Regions from separate parts of the Brevibacillus agri genome, predicted to be linked through region 2. Evidence: riboswitches for the same ligand, from Rfam matches in the RefSeq annotation. Region 2 holds a riboswitch; each other region holds the start of a gene.
What was found. A riboswitch is a leader RNA that binds a small molecule or an ion and turns the genes downstream of it on or off. The one in region 2 is predicted to bind cyclic di-GMP.
Positions count from the first base shown of each region.

Region 1 (4,167 bases), 1.5 Mb from region 2:
ATGCTCGCCTGCACGGGAAGCCTCGATGGTCGCATTGAGCGCCAGCAGGTTGGTCTGTGCCGAAATTTCCGAAATCGTTTGGATGATTTTTTCAATGGATTCCGTTTCTTTGTTCAGCTCTTGGATCAGCTTGTTCGTGCCTTGAATGTCCTTGATAAAGCGCTCGAAGTCGTTGCCGATGTTGCTGATGCGCTTGCTGCTTTCATTGGTCGCTTCTTTGGTCGATTCTACGTATTCGTGCATTTCGGTCACGGAGCGGGTCATGTCCTCTACCTGGAGGTTGGTCGTGCCCATCTCGCGGCGCAACTCGTTGGTGTTGTCGGTCTGGATCGAGAAGGAGCGCATGATCTCCTGAAGGGCAGCCACTGTCTCCACCGCGCGGACGTTGACGCCATCTGTAACCTTGTTCAAATTCTCCTGATATTCCTGGACGGAGTTGAGCGATTCGTTGATCTGGTCCAAAATGCGCTGCAGCGACTCTTTGGAGGCGATCGCTTGCTGCTTTTGCTCCTCGCTTTCCCGCTGCAGCTTGTTGTTGAAAACTGCGTGCATCATGCTTGTCGCCGATACGAAGCAGAAGGCCAGCAAGTAGTACATCAAATGAACAGGATCGGACGTGTAGAAAATCGCTTCGCCGTTCGTCAGGAAATAGTAGGTGACGATCCCCATGGCTGCGATGATGGTCAAGATGTTAATCAGTTTGTCCTGATAAATGCCCATGACCGCGACGAAGAACATGATCGTCATGATGTTGACCAGCCAAGGATCGAGTCCCACGATGACGAACATGAAAATGCCGATGACAGCGAAGTTGAAAAACTTCATGAAGGGAGCCATCTTGTCCCGCCAGGCTGGCCGGTTGGAAAGGTAGGCAAAAGGTGCGAGCACCCCGTACAAAATCCCCAGCACGGTTAAAACGAAGGAGAACGGAACCCCCATGATGAGGTTCACGATCTGGACGATGGTAATGATGCTCGCAAAAACAATGACCACCCAGTTATTTCTTCTTTGTAAGAGTTCCATGTCAGCTAACCTCAACTTTTATTTGTTTGCAAAGCTCTTGATACCAGGCAAATTCGGGCTTGTCCTTGTTCAAATAGGCTTCTTGCAGGTGGAAGACGGTCGGAATGGCATTCGCCCCTTTGTAGAAGACCATCTCTTTCACTTGCGTCGCTCTGACGTTGTATTTACGGTTAATCAACTGAAAAAAAGCCGGATCTGCCAAACCGACTGCATGCGTATATCCGTGTTTTTCTGCATAATCGATCATGAGGGCAACTCCCCATCGTCCCAGCTTTCCGCGGAACTTGGGCAAGACAGCGAAACTGTCCACTTCGACAACTTTCATATCGCTCGTCAAAACATCCTGAAACAAATTTTGCAGATAAGCAGAAGATTTTTCATGTGGTGTAAATTCAAAAGTCCCGCCTGGTTCGTCCTCATCCGACAACAAAAGATAGACGTCGGAACCATCTTTGGCGTATTCCATCTCGAAGCCCATTGAGGTCCAGACACTTTCCTTGATTTGATGGAAAAGTGCCAAAGATTGTGCTGAATCAACCAGTTTGTACATAATACTCCACTCCATTTTTCTCTCTCTTTGTTTTTTCATGTACAAGTCTAGTGTTGATCGATAAAATGGCGCCTCCTTTCTTCCATGTGAGCATAAAAAAGGCCATTCCCCATGCGGAAACAGCCCAAAGTCACCATCATCTTCCTGCTATGCTCATGATGTATGGCAACCCGGCTGTCATGGTCAAAGACTTTAGACCCGTGGTTTTGCGTCGCCACCTTTCGATGACTTTGCCTTTGTCATTCATTTGCGAAAAATGTATAGAAGTGTCGAATTATGCAAAATATAATCCAAGAGAAACAAACTTGTCAAGTTTTGGTAGGGTAAAGTAACCGATTGTTCATAAATAGTCGGCTCCAAATTGGTAGTTTGGACAGAGAAAGATGCGAGGAAAAACAGAGAAAAGATAGGAACATAGTCAGGTTGTGCCGGGACTTTTGCCAATGGCCGACTCAGCTACTTGCGCCTGATGCGTAACAAAAATTTACCATCCGTCCGATAACTAGAAAGAACAGGAGGGATGCGAAAATGAGTCAGGCCAAAACGATTGAGTTTCACTTTTCCGGTGGCGAGCTGGTTAAGATCGAGACAACCGAGCCGGAAGAAATCATCCAAATGGTCGCCAACCAAAAGGATGGGTGGCTGCAATACGATGACATCGTGATTAATGTAAGAAACGTTTCTTACATTAAAGTGCGCGATCTCGCTTAGGCTGCTTGCTTGCCAAAAAGGCCCTCGTTCACGGAGGGTTTTTTTTATTTTCGCTTGTGCCGGGAAAAGCACATTGACAAAGGAACGAACCTGAACCTATAGTGAGTATAAAACTAACTACTAAGAGGTCGGGATGGAAGACATATACAAGGAATTGCAAAAGCTCGGATTTTCCCAGTACGAGTGCAAGGCTTACATCAGTCTGCTCAAGCACTCTCCGATCACCGGATACGAAATCAGCAAACGCTCTGGCGTGCCGCGCTCCATGATTTACGAAGTCGTGGGCAAGCTCGTTGACAAAGGGGCTGTTTACACCGTGCCTTCCGAGCCTGTCACGTATGCGCCGCTGCCAGCAAGAGAGCTGGTCCGCAGGCTGCGCGGGCAGTTCGAAGCGTCCTTCGACTATTTGGAAAAAAACTTGTCGGCCTTAGAGTCCGAGCAAGAGATCGACGTCATTCGGCGAATTAGCGGTGACGAGCTGGTGCTCATGGAAATGAGGCAAATGATCGAGCAGGCTGGCGAGGAAGTGTGGCTGTCGATCTGGGAGCCTCAGGTGCCTTTTATCCAGGAGGCGGTGGACAGACGAACCGAAGAAGGGATTTCCGTCTTTACCGTTTTGTTTGGACAGCAAGAGACGCGCGTAGGGACGACGTATCACCATGACTATATGGCGCCTGATGTGGCCGAGGAACGGATGGGCGGGCATCTTACAATCGTCGCGCGTGATCTGGAGGAAGTGCTGATCGCCAACTTCACGCCAAATACGGCTGCCTGGGCGGTCAAGACGAAGGATCCGGCGCTCGTTCTGGTCGCTGTCGAGTACATTCGCCACGATATTATGTTTGCGGAAGTGACAAAGGTGCTCGGCCCGGATAAGGTCGAAGCGCTCTGGCGCAGCAAGCCGGACTTGTACCAGGTGGTCACCGGGAAGAGATTCAAGTAAGCGGAGCGAAGCAGGAGGCAAGCGCGCAAGCCGGAGTGAAATAAAGAGAGAGTGAGGGAGAAGCAGTGGGGCGAGAACAACTGCAAGTAGAAGCATTGTCGAACGCGGGTGAGCAGGGAAGCTTCATGCAGGGGGTCAAGGATTGCATTCCAACCTTGCTCGGGTATTTGAGCATCGGGTTTGCGGCAGGTGTGCTGGAAAAGACCGCTGGGCTGAGCATCATGGAAATTGCCTTGATGAGCATTTTGCTGTACGCAGGCTCGGCGCAGTTTATTGCTGCGGGCATGATTGCCGCAGGAAGCTCGGCGATGGGAATTATCATTACGATTTTGTTTGTGAATTTGCGGCATATTTTGCTAAGCGCGGCTCTGTCGCCCTACTTCCGCCATCTGACGGCGTTTCGGAACATGCTCGTCGGTTCGCTTCTGACAGACGAGACGTTCGGGGTTGCGATCAACGAGGCGGCGAAGCGCAAGCAGATCGACGAAAAATGGATGCACGGTTTGAATGTGACGGCTTACCTGAACTGGATTGCGGCCAATTTGGCGGGAGCCTATTTCGGACAGTGGATCGCCAATCCCGAGCAGTTGGGCCTTGATTTCGCTCTGCCGGCGATGTTTATCGGCTTGCTGGTGCTGGCGATGATGAGCCGCAAGCAAATCCGGCTCGATATCGTCGTCGCCATCAGCGCAGTCGTCATTGCTGTAGGCGTGTCTGTCTTGTATCCGGGCAACCTTGGCGTCATCGTAGCTACGCTGTGCGCATCGACAATCGGGATGGTGATCGAAAGATGGAAGTGAGATGGGATATCTTCCTCATTATTGTAGGCAGTGCGCTGGTCACGTTTTTGCCGCGGGTGCTGCCCTTGATGGTGCTGTCGCGCATGGAGCTTCCCGCGTGGGGCGTCCGCTGGCTGCATTACGTGCCGATCGCGGTCATG
Region 1 is NZ_CP026363.1:4,765,386-4,769,552, reverse strand. Features, by position in the region: gene BA6348_RS23365 (methyl-accepting chemotaxis protein) at 1-1,023, opposite strand, end outside; gene BA6348_RS23360 (GNAT family N-acetyltransferase) at 1,025-1,573, opposite strand; cyclic di-GMP riboswitch class I at 1,735-1,818, opposite strand; gene BA6348_RS23355 (hypothetical protein) at 2,102-2,284, shown strand; gene BA6348_RS23350 (TrmB family transcriptional regulator) at 2,418-3,227, shown strand; gene BA6348_RS23345 (AzlC family ABC transporter permease) at 3,353-4,027, shown strand; gene BA6348_RS23340 (AzlD domain-containing protein) at 4,018-4,167, shown strand, end outside.
Region 1: another riboswitch for cyclic di-GMP. It lies ahead of BA6348_RS23360 (GNAT family N-acetyltransferase); the one in region 2 lies ahead of ggt (gamma-glutamyltransferase).

Region 2 (4,167 bases):
CCGACGTTCAGATTGGCCAGAAACGTCGCGGCGAACTCGTCCACGTTGACAAGCCCGGTCAGGACGCCGAGCGCCTCCTTGTTTTTGCCGGTGACGGGAGCAGCGACGATGATCGAACGGTTGCCCGTTGTTTTGGCGACCAGGACATCGGAGTAGCTCGGTTTGCCCTGCATGCCGTCCTTGAAAAATTGCCGCTCGCCAAGGTCGATCCCGACGCTTTTCGGGAACGTATCGGCGGATACTTTTCCGTCGCTGCCGATAAACGTATTGCCGTCGTACAGCTTCATTTCTTCGGTAAACTTGCGGATGAACTCGTTTTTCGCCGCCGCGTCAGCCGATTGAATATCAGAGGTGCGGGCCAACACCTGAATTTCGGTCATGCGCCGGTCCAAATATTGATCCATCGCCATCGCGGTACTGGAGGTCAGGTCGACATACGACGCTTTTTGCTTGTCGATCAGGATGGATGAAAAGCTGTTCGTAATAAACAGCGAAACGACGGCCAGAGGAATGACTGCAACGGTGAGAAACCAGAGAATCATTTTGTTCCTCAGCTTTTTGAACAAAAACATAGGCTTTTCCACTCCTAAATTCGTGCTTGGCAATTTCTTTCTGTCTTGCGTAGAACGCTGCCTGCCCGAAAGAAATGCACAGTCAGACTGCCGAGAAGACTCAGCAGCCTGACGAGCGATTAATATCCCATTGCCGCGCCTTCCCCGCGAGGGTCAGCGCCGCCAAACTTCACATTCGTTTGCGGATCAATCAAGATCGCGCCGGACTGGCCCATCGCATCGGTGTAGGCTGCTTCCAGCTTTTCGACCGGATGGCCGCGCTTCACCAGCTCGTCCAGAACGTCCTGCGGAATCCGGCTTTCGACTTTCAGGTTGTTGGAGGCAGAGCCCCAGTTGCGGCCGTGCAGCCATCTTGGCGCTTCAATCGCGTCCTGCACGCTGAAGCCGAAGTCGACGATGCGCGTGACGAGCGCCGCCTGCGTTTGCGGCTGGCCTTCGCCGCCTTGTGTTCCGTAGAGCAGGTAAGGCTTGTCTCCTTTAAAGAGCATCGCCGGGTTGATCGTGTGGAAGGTGCGTTTGCCCGGTTCCAGGTGATTGATGTGTTTCGGGTCCAGAGAGAAGTAGCTGCCGCGGTTTTGCAACAGGACGCCCGTGTCTTTCGCGACGATGCCGGAGCCCCAGTCAAAGTAGTGGCTCTGGATGATCGACACGGCATTGCCGTCCTTGTCCACGACGCCAAACCACGTAGTATCGCCTTTTGGATCGAGCGGCTCGACCGCTTTTGCCGCTTGCTTCATGTCAATGCGCGCTGCCAGTTCTTTTCCGTGCTGCTTGGACAACAGCTCGTCCACAGGAATATCCACGAATGCCGGGTCAGTCAGCCATTTGTCACGGTCGGCAAAAGCTTGTTTGGTCGCTTCGACGATCGTGTGGTAGTAATCCGGCGTACCTTCGCCCATGCTCTTGAGGTCAAAGTTGTTCAGCACGTTCAAAATCGAGAGCGAGGCCATGCCCTGGGAGTTGGGCGGCACGTTGTACGCCTTGTAGCCGCGATAGTCTACCGTAATCGGCTCCGCCCAGGTGGAGGTATGCTTCTCGAAGTCTTTCAGCGTGAGCAGCCCGCCGTTTTTTTGCAGGTCGGCGACGATTTTTTGCGCGACTTCGCCTTTGTAAAATCCGTCGGCGCCTTTTTGGGCAATGATTCGCAACGTTTTGGCAAGGTCCTTTTGCTTGAGAATTTCGCCTGCGGCATACGGCTCTCCGTTCGGCTTCAGGAACGTTTTGCGGAAGCCCTCGAAGCGCTGGAGATTTTTCAGCTCGTTGTCAGTCGGGTCTGTTGCGTACTTGGTCCAGTAAACCTGGTTGGGCGAGACGGGATAGCCGTTTTCGGCGTACCCGATCGCAGGCTCCAGCAGCTTGTGCCAAGGCAGCTTGCTGTTGCCCATGCTTTTGTGCGCGTAGTTGTAGGCTTCCCACCAGCCGGAAACAACGCCGGGAACCGTGTTGGCAGACTCATAGCCGCGGGAAGGAATTTTGTCGTAGCCTTTGCTTTTGTAGTATTCGATGGTTGCCTTTTCGCCAGCTCGTCCGCTGCCGTTCAATGCTTTCAGCTCTTTTGTTTTGGCGTTGTAAATGAGCCAGAAGTTATCCCCGCCAATGGTCGTGTAGTGCGGATAGACGACGGCGAGGGTAGAGGCGGCGGTAATCGCGGCGTCTACTGCGTTTCCGCCGTCTTCCAACGTTTTCAGGGCTGCGGCTGTAGCCAGATAGTGAGGTGTTGTGACCATGGCATTTGGCGACATTGATGTTGGACGATTGGCAGCTTGGACCGGAGCGAATGTTGTCAGGCCGATAGCGGCGGTCAATGCGACGGCAGAAAGTTTTTTCCAAAGTGACATCTCATGAAGCCTCCTTGTATTTTGGTGAAAAGGTTCAACAATCCGACAGCTTTTCGCAGCCTCACCTCCTTGACCGGGACAGACAGAAAATTCCTTATACCTACAAAAATGGACAAAAACAGACAATGAGTGCGCAAAAAAAGACCAATGATATAGGATCATTGGTCTTGTCCTACATCAATATTTCGGTAGCTGGCTGGCATGCCCGCTCGTGCGGAGGTAGCCCCTCTAGCTTTGCGTCGCCGGATTTCCCCGGGTTTGCCGTTTCGATATCAATGAAAAATTAATGCAAATGTTGCAGGTAAAATTTCCTAAACCTGTTTGTCAATAATATAGACGATTTGTCGATTGGGGTAAATAAGGAAATTTCTTTTTATCTAGAAAAAAGGAAGCATCAGGGAAATACGCGTTTTTCACCGACATTCACACACCTCTGTTGGCCGAACTGCTTATGATGATAAAAAGGCACATTTGCCAAGGAGTGAAACAACGACCATGATGCATCCCGATACAGAGCTTCGCTATATCAACGACGAGATCGGGTACGGTGTGTTTGCGACAAAGCTCATTCCCAAAGGCACGATTGTCTGGGTCCAGGATGATCTCGATCAGGTATTAGACCCGGCATTTGTGGAAAAACTGGATCCATTAAGAAAACAGGACGTGCAAAAATATTCGTTCAAAAATCAGTTCGGCAAATACATCTTGTGCTGGGATAAGGCCCGGTTTGTCAACCACAGCTTCCATGCGACCTGTGTGGCGACGATGTACGATCTGGAACTGGCGGCGCGGGACATTTTGCCGGGCGAGGAACTGACCGATGATTACGGAACGCTGAACCTGGATGAACCGTTTGACTGTTTGCCGGAGCCGGGCACGAGCCGTTCAAGGGTGATGCCTGACGACTTGCTGCGCTACTATCGCCAATGGGATGAGATCGCAGCCGCCGCCTTCGAGCGGTTCAATCAGGTTGAACAGCCGCTGCTCCACCTCGTAAGACCTAAGCATTTGCAAACCATTCGCGGCATTACCGAACAGCAGCGGTCGCTCGACTCGATCATTTCGCTGTACTGCCAGCCGCAATCGCGATGGCCAAAAGAGCAGGAGTGGTAGACGCAGCGGGCCGGACAACGGCCCGATTTTGTTGAACTCTGGGAAGAGAATCAGTATTATGGAATGTAAAGGTGAAGTGAAAGGTTGATTTCATTGGAAAACAAGGTAGCGTCATCCAATTTTATCCGCAATATCGTGATTGACGACCTGCAAGCAGGCAAGGTCAAGGAAGTCATTACCCGCTTTCCGCCGGAGCCGAACGGGTATCTTCATATTGGACATGCAAAAGCCATCTGCCTGAATTTTGAACTGGCAAGCGAATTTAATGGCAAGGCTCACCTCCGTTTTGACGATACCAATCCGGTGAAAGAAGACACTGAGTACGTGGAAGCGATCAAAACAGACGTCAAATGGCTTGGCTTTGAATGGGACGGGCTGTTTTTTGCATCGGATTACTTTGAAGAGATGTACAAGCGTGCGGTGCTGTTGATTCAAAAAGGCAAAGCCTACGTGGACGATCTGTCTGCCGAAGAGATGCGCAAGCTGCGCGGAACGTTGACGGAGCCGGGCGTAGACAGTCCGTACCGCAACCGTTCTGTGGAGGAAAACCTCGACCTGTTCGAGCGCATGCGCAACGGAGAGTTCAAGGACGGGGAAAAAGTGCTGCGTGCCAAAATCGACATGTCCTCCCCGAACATCAACAT
Region 2 is NZ_CP026363.1:898,774-902,940, forward strand. Features, by position in the region: gene BA6348_RS04555 (methyl-accepting chemotaxis protein) at 1-572, opposite strand, end outside; gene ggt (gamma-glutamyltransferase) at 692-2,410, opposite strand; cyclic di-GMP riboswitch class I at 2,595-2,683, opposite strand; gene BA6348_RS04565 (SET domain-containing protein) at 2,906-3,523, shown strand; gene BA6348_RS04570 (glutamine--tRNA ligase/YqeY domain fusion protein) at 3,608-4,167, shown strand, end outside.

Region 3 (4,167 bases), 2.0 Mb from region 2:
AGACGGGTAAGCAGTGTTACGACTTCATGGGACGCCCGTTGAAGCTGCTCGTACGCTTCCTGGGCGCCGGCGAGATCCTCGGCCTGGTATTTTTCCACTGCCTGCTTGGCGTAAAAATGTACTAATTTGTGCGGCTCCTCCAGCTTTTTGAAGGTCGGGTTGTTGCGCACAAGCGGCGGCAAGTCGCTGTAGTACCACGTCCCCAGTCGGCAGTGATGGTGCGAGGCCATTTCTGCGGCGACCAGGTTTTCCAAACCAAGGAACATGTTGTAAATTTTCCATTTCCACAGCAAATGATCCGTTTTGGCCACGCGCACGATGTCTTTGTAGCTCAATTTGACATTGATCGTAAAGAACGTCTTGCGGTACTCATCCATTTTCCGGCTCAGTTCGAGAATGATTTGCGCGGTGTCTTTGGCGATTTGCTGCGAATGTGTGCTCAGGTCAAAAATCGTGGAGTTGCGGTGGGCGATATCCGTGACAGAAGAAGCCTGTTCCTCGGTCATGGCGGCAATTTGCGAGGTGGATTGGCTGATTTCCTGCATGGTGGACACAATCTTGTTCAGGGCGACATCGGCGAACTGGGCTTCCCCGACGCTGCGCTCCACCAGCTTGCTCGTGCTGTCCATCTGCTCCGTCACTCGCTTCGAAACTTGTTGCAGCGACTCCATGTTGTCTGTGATCCGGCTGATCTGTTCTTTTGTATGCTCGGCCAGCTTGCGCACCTCAGTGGCTACGACTGCAAAGCCGCGCCCTTGCTCTCCGGCCCGGGCGGCCTCGATACTGGCGTTCAGCGCGAGCAGGTTGGTCTGCTCGGCGATTTCCCGAATGATGCGGATGACGTCCTGTGTCTGATGAATCTCCTGATTGAGCTGGTTTACCCTGCTCATGACCTCGACAAAGACGTGGCCCACCTGGCGGATGTCGCCGAGAGCGGCATTGATGATCTGTTTGCTCTGTTCAGCGGATTGCACCGCTTCGTCTGTCCCTTCCGCGACTTTGAGCGCGTGGTTGGCGACTTCCTGAATCGAGGCGCTCATTTCTTCCGTTGCGGCGGTGACGCTGTGGCTTTCCTCGATCTGCTCGTCCATTCCCGAGATAAGCTGCTTCGTCGTGTCGAGCTGGGTCATATGGTTGAGCATGCCGGAGATGCCGAACAAAAACGATTTGAACGTCTCTTCCATATACACTTCCACAATCAGTTGCTGATCGAATGCTGCCAATTTTTGCACAGCGGTGACCATTTTCATCATCTGATGCGGCTGATTGCTCCATTTTTCCATCAAAATCGTGGTCATGATCTGAATCAGCAGATGGTGTGCAGAAATAAAATGATCGGCTGTCAGATGAATGCGGCTGTGAACTTGCCCGATGACAATTCTCGTTTTCACGTACTCATGGTTGACTTCTGCTGTGAGAAACTGCTCCAGGTGGACCTCCAAAGTTTTTTTCAACCGCTCCAGGCTGGAGTTGTCGAGGATGATCTTCTGGAGGTGGGGAACGTTAGTGATCGACTGGTAAAACTTGGATACGATCTCTGCTTTAAAGGGGTAAAGCGTGGTAGCAGCCTCTTTGACGTGCGCCAATGTATCCTGATCCACGCCCAAAAAAGACAGGCGCTCTTTCACGCGTTCGCCCACTTCGGTAATGTCAGTTGCGTGGGAAGCTTTCACATACTCATTCCATGGCTTTGCTTTCTTTGCAAAAAATTGCATGCAGACCTCCGAATTTTACATTTTATTGATTTACTCAAAAATTGAGAAAGAGGGGGCGATTGCCATTGCTGCAGCTTGCCGTTTCTGAGCAGTGGACAAGGCCTTTGTTCTGGGATAAAATAAACCGACTCTACAACGAAAATAGGGTCGGTTGCACTACTCGCTCCCAGCCATTCAAGTGCCCACATACAAACGGCTGATCTTCGCTTTCCTTATTGAAGAGGAATATATAGAGCATAATATATAGTCATATTATCCTATGTTTATACAAAAGGGAATAGTCAAAAAAACGGTTTGCACATTGGCGTGCACCGGGTCATTTTTCCGATTTTCATCGGCTTGCGACCGCTTTTGCAACAGCGAAAAGTGCAGGAACAGGAGCCGTTCGCAGGCGGAATATGGTACGCTAATAAAAAGCCGGAATCGCATGTTGGACATCAATACGAGACAAACTGGAGATAGAGTGGCATGCCAGGCTCAGCCAGGAAAAGGAGGGTGACCACCAGTGCTAGAGCAGATGCAAGTACGTGACACACGAAAGCGTCCTCTCCGTGATCTGCGCATTTCCGTGACAGACAAATGCAATTTTCGTTGCCGGTACTGTATGCCGGCTGAAATTTTCGGGCCGGAGTTTGAATTTTTGCCGCAGCACAAGCTGCTGTCGTTTGAAGAAATTACCCGCTTGACCCAAATATTCACAGCGCTCGGCGTGCGGAAAATCCGGATTACGGGCGGAGAACCGCTCGTGCGCAGGGATTTGCCTGAATTAATACGAATGATTCGAAAAATAGAGGACGTTCACGATATCGCCATGACGACCAATGGCTCGCTGCTCGCCCGCCATGCCCAGGCTTTGAAGGAAGCCGGGCTTGATCGCGTCACCGTCAGCCTCGACAGCCTGGACAACGAGCGGTTTGGCATGTTAAACGGCAGAGGCTATCCGGTGGATGCTGTGCTCGACGGGATTCGCGCGGCGGCGGAAGCGGGACTCGGGGTGAAAATCAACATGGTCGTCCAGCGCGGTGTCAACGACCAGGACATTTTGCCGATGGCCCGTTATTTCCGCGAGCAAGGCCATACGCTGCGCTTCATTGAGTTCATGGACGTAGGCAACAGCAACGGCTGGAAGCTCGATCAGGTCGTGCCTTCCAGCGAAATCGTCCGGATGATCGGCGCAGAAATGCCGCTCGTCCCGGTCGAGGCGAACTACTTCGGCGAGGTCGCTTCGCGCTACCGCTACGAGGGGAGCGATCAGGAGATTGGGCTGATCTCGTCGGTGACACAAGCCTTTTGCTCTACCTGTACGCGGGCGCGGCTGTCGGCAGAGGGGAAAATGTACAACTGCCTGTTCGCCTCCGCCGGCTATGACTTGCGCGAGCCGCTGCGCAGCGGGCGAAGCGACGAAGAAATCCAGGAGCAGATTCGCGCGATCTGGGAAAAGCGCGACGAGCGCTATTCGGAAGAACGGCTGGACGAAACGCCGGGGCTGCAAAAGCGTCCGAAGGTGGAAATGTCCCACATCGGAGGATAAAAAGCGATAAGCCTTGACAAAGACAACTCTACCTTGTATTATAAGTTGCGTGTATAAACACTTCATACTTCGAGAACAAGCAGAGGCGCCCAGCTTCTCACCTGGGTCGACGTCCGACACGACTGTTGACAGGTAACTCTTATGCAAAGATCCTTGGATCTGATGAAATTGCTTAGGTGAGATATGTGCGGGCGCAGATGCGTTCGCACATTTTTGTTCCTTCTCGAAATTGACGGAGGTGGCAAGTATTAGCAAGGATCAAATGTTAATCAACGAAGCGATCCGTGCCCGTGAAGTCCGTTTGATCGGCGCTGACGGGAGCCAATTGGGAGTCGTACCCTTCAGGGAAGCGTTGCGCATTGCCCAGGAAGCCGAACTGGATCTGGTAAACGTTGCTCCGACAGCCAAACCGCCTGTATGCCGTATCATGGACTACGGAAAGTTCAAGTACGAGCAGGCGAAAAAGGAGAAAGAAGCACGGAAAAACCAGAAGATCATCGAGCTGAAAGAAGTGCGTTTTTCTTCTAACATCGAAGAACACGATTTTCAAACCAAGCTTCGCAACGTCCGCAAGTTCTTGGAGGATCACCACAAGGTGAAGTGTACGATCCGTTTCCGTGGACGTGAAATCACCCACTCCGAAATCGGGCTTGGCGTTATGGAGCGTGTAGCTGCTCAGTGTGAAGATCTCGCTACGCCTGAGCGTAAACCGAAGATCGAGGGCCGCAGCATGATTATGATTCTGGCTCCGAAAGCGGAAAAGTAAGATAGTAGTTTAGACAGGAGGACTTTTCAGATGCCTAAAATGAAAACCAACAAGGCTGCTGCAAAACGTTTCAAAAAGACTGGAAGCGGCCAATTGAAGCGCGACCGCGCATTTGGTAACCACATGTTCGCCAACAAAACGACTAAGCAAAAGCG
Region 3 is NZ_CP026363.1:4,260,356-4,264,522, reverse strand. Features, by position in the region: gene BA6348_RS20885 (methyl-accepting chemotaxis protein) at 1-1,715, opposite strand, end outside; cyclic di-GMP riboswitch class II at 1,852-1,935, opposite strand; gene moaA (GTP 3',8-cyclase MoaA) at 2,233-3,246, shown strand; gene infC (translation initiation factor IF-3) at 3,509-4,012, shown strand; gene rpmI (50S ribosomal protein L35) at 4,043-4,167, shown strand, end outside.
Region 3: another riboswitch for cyclic di-GMP. It lies ahead of BA6348_RS20885 (methyl-accepting chemotaxis protein); the one in region 2 lies ahead of ggt (gamma-glutamyltransferase).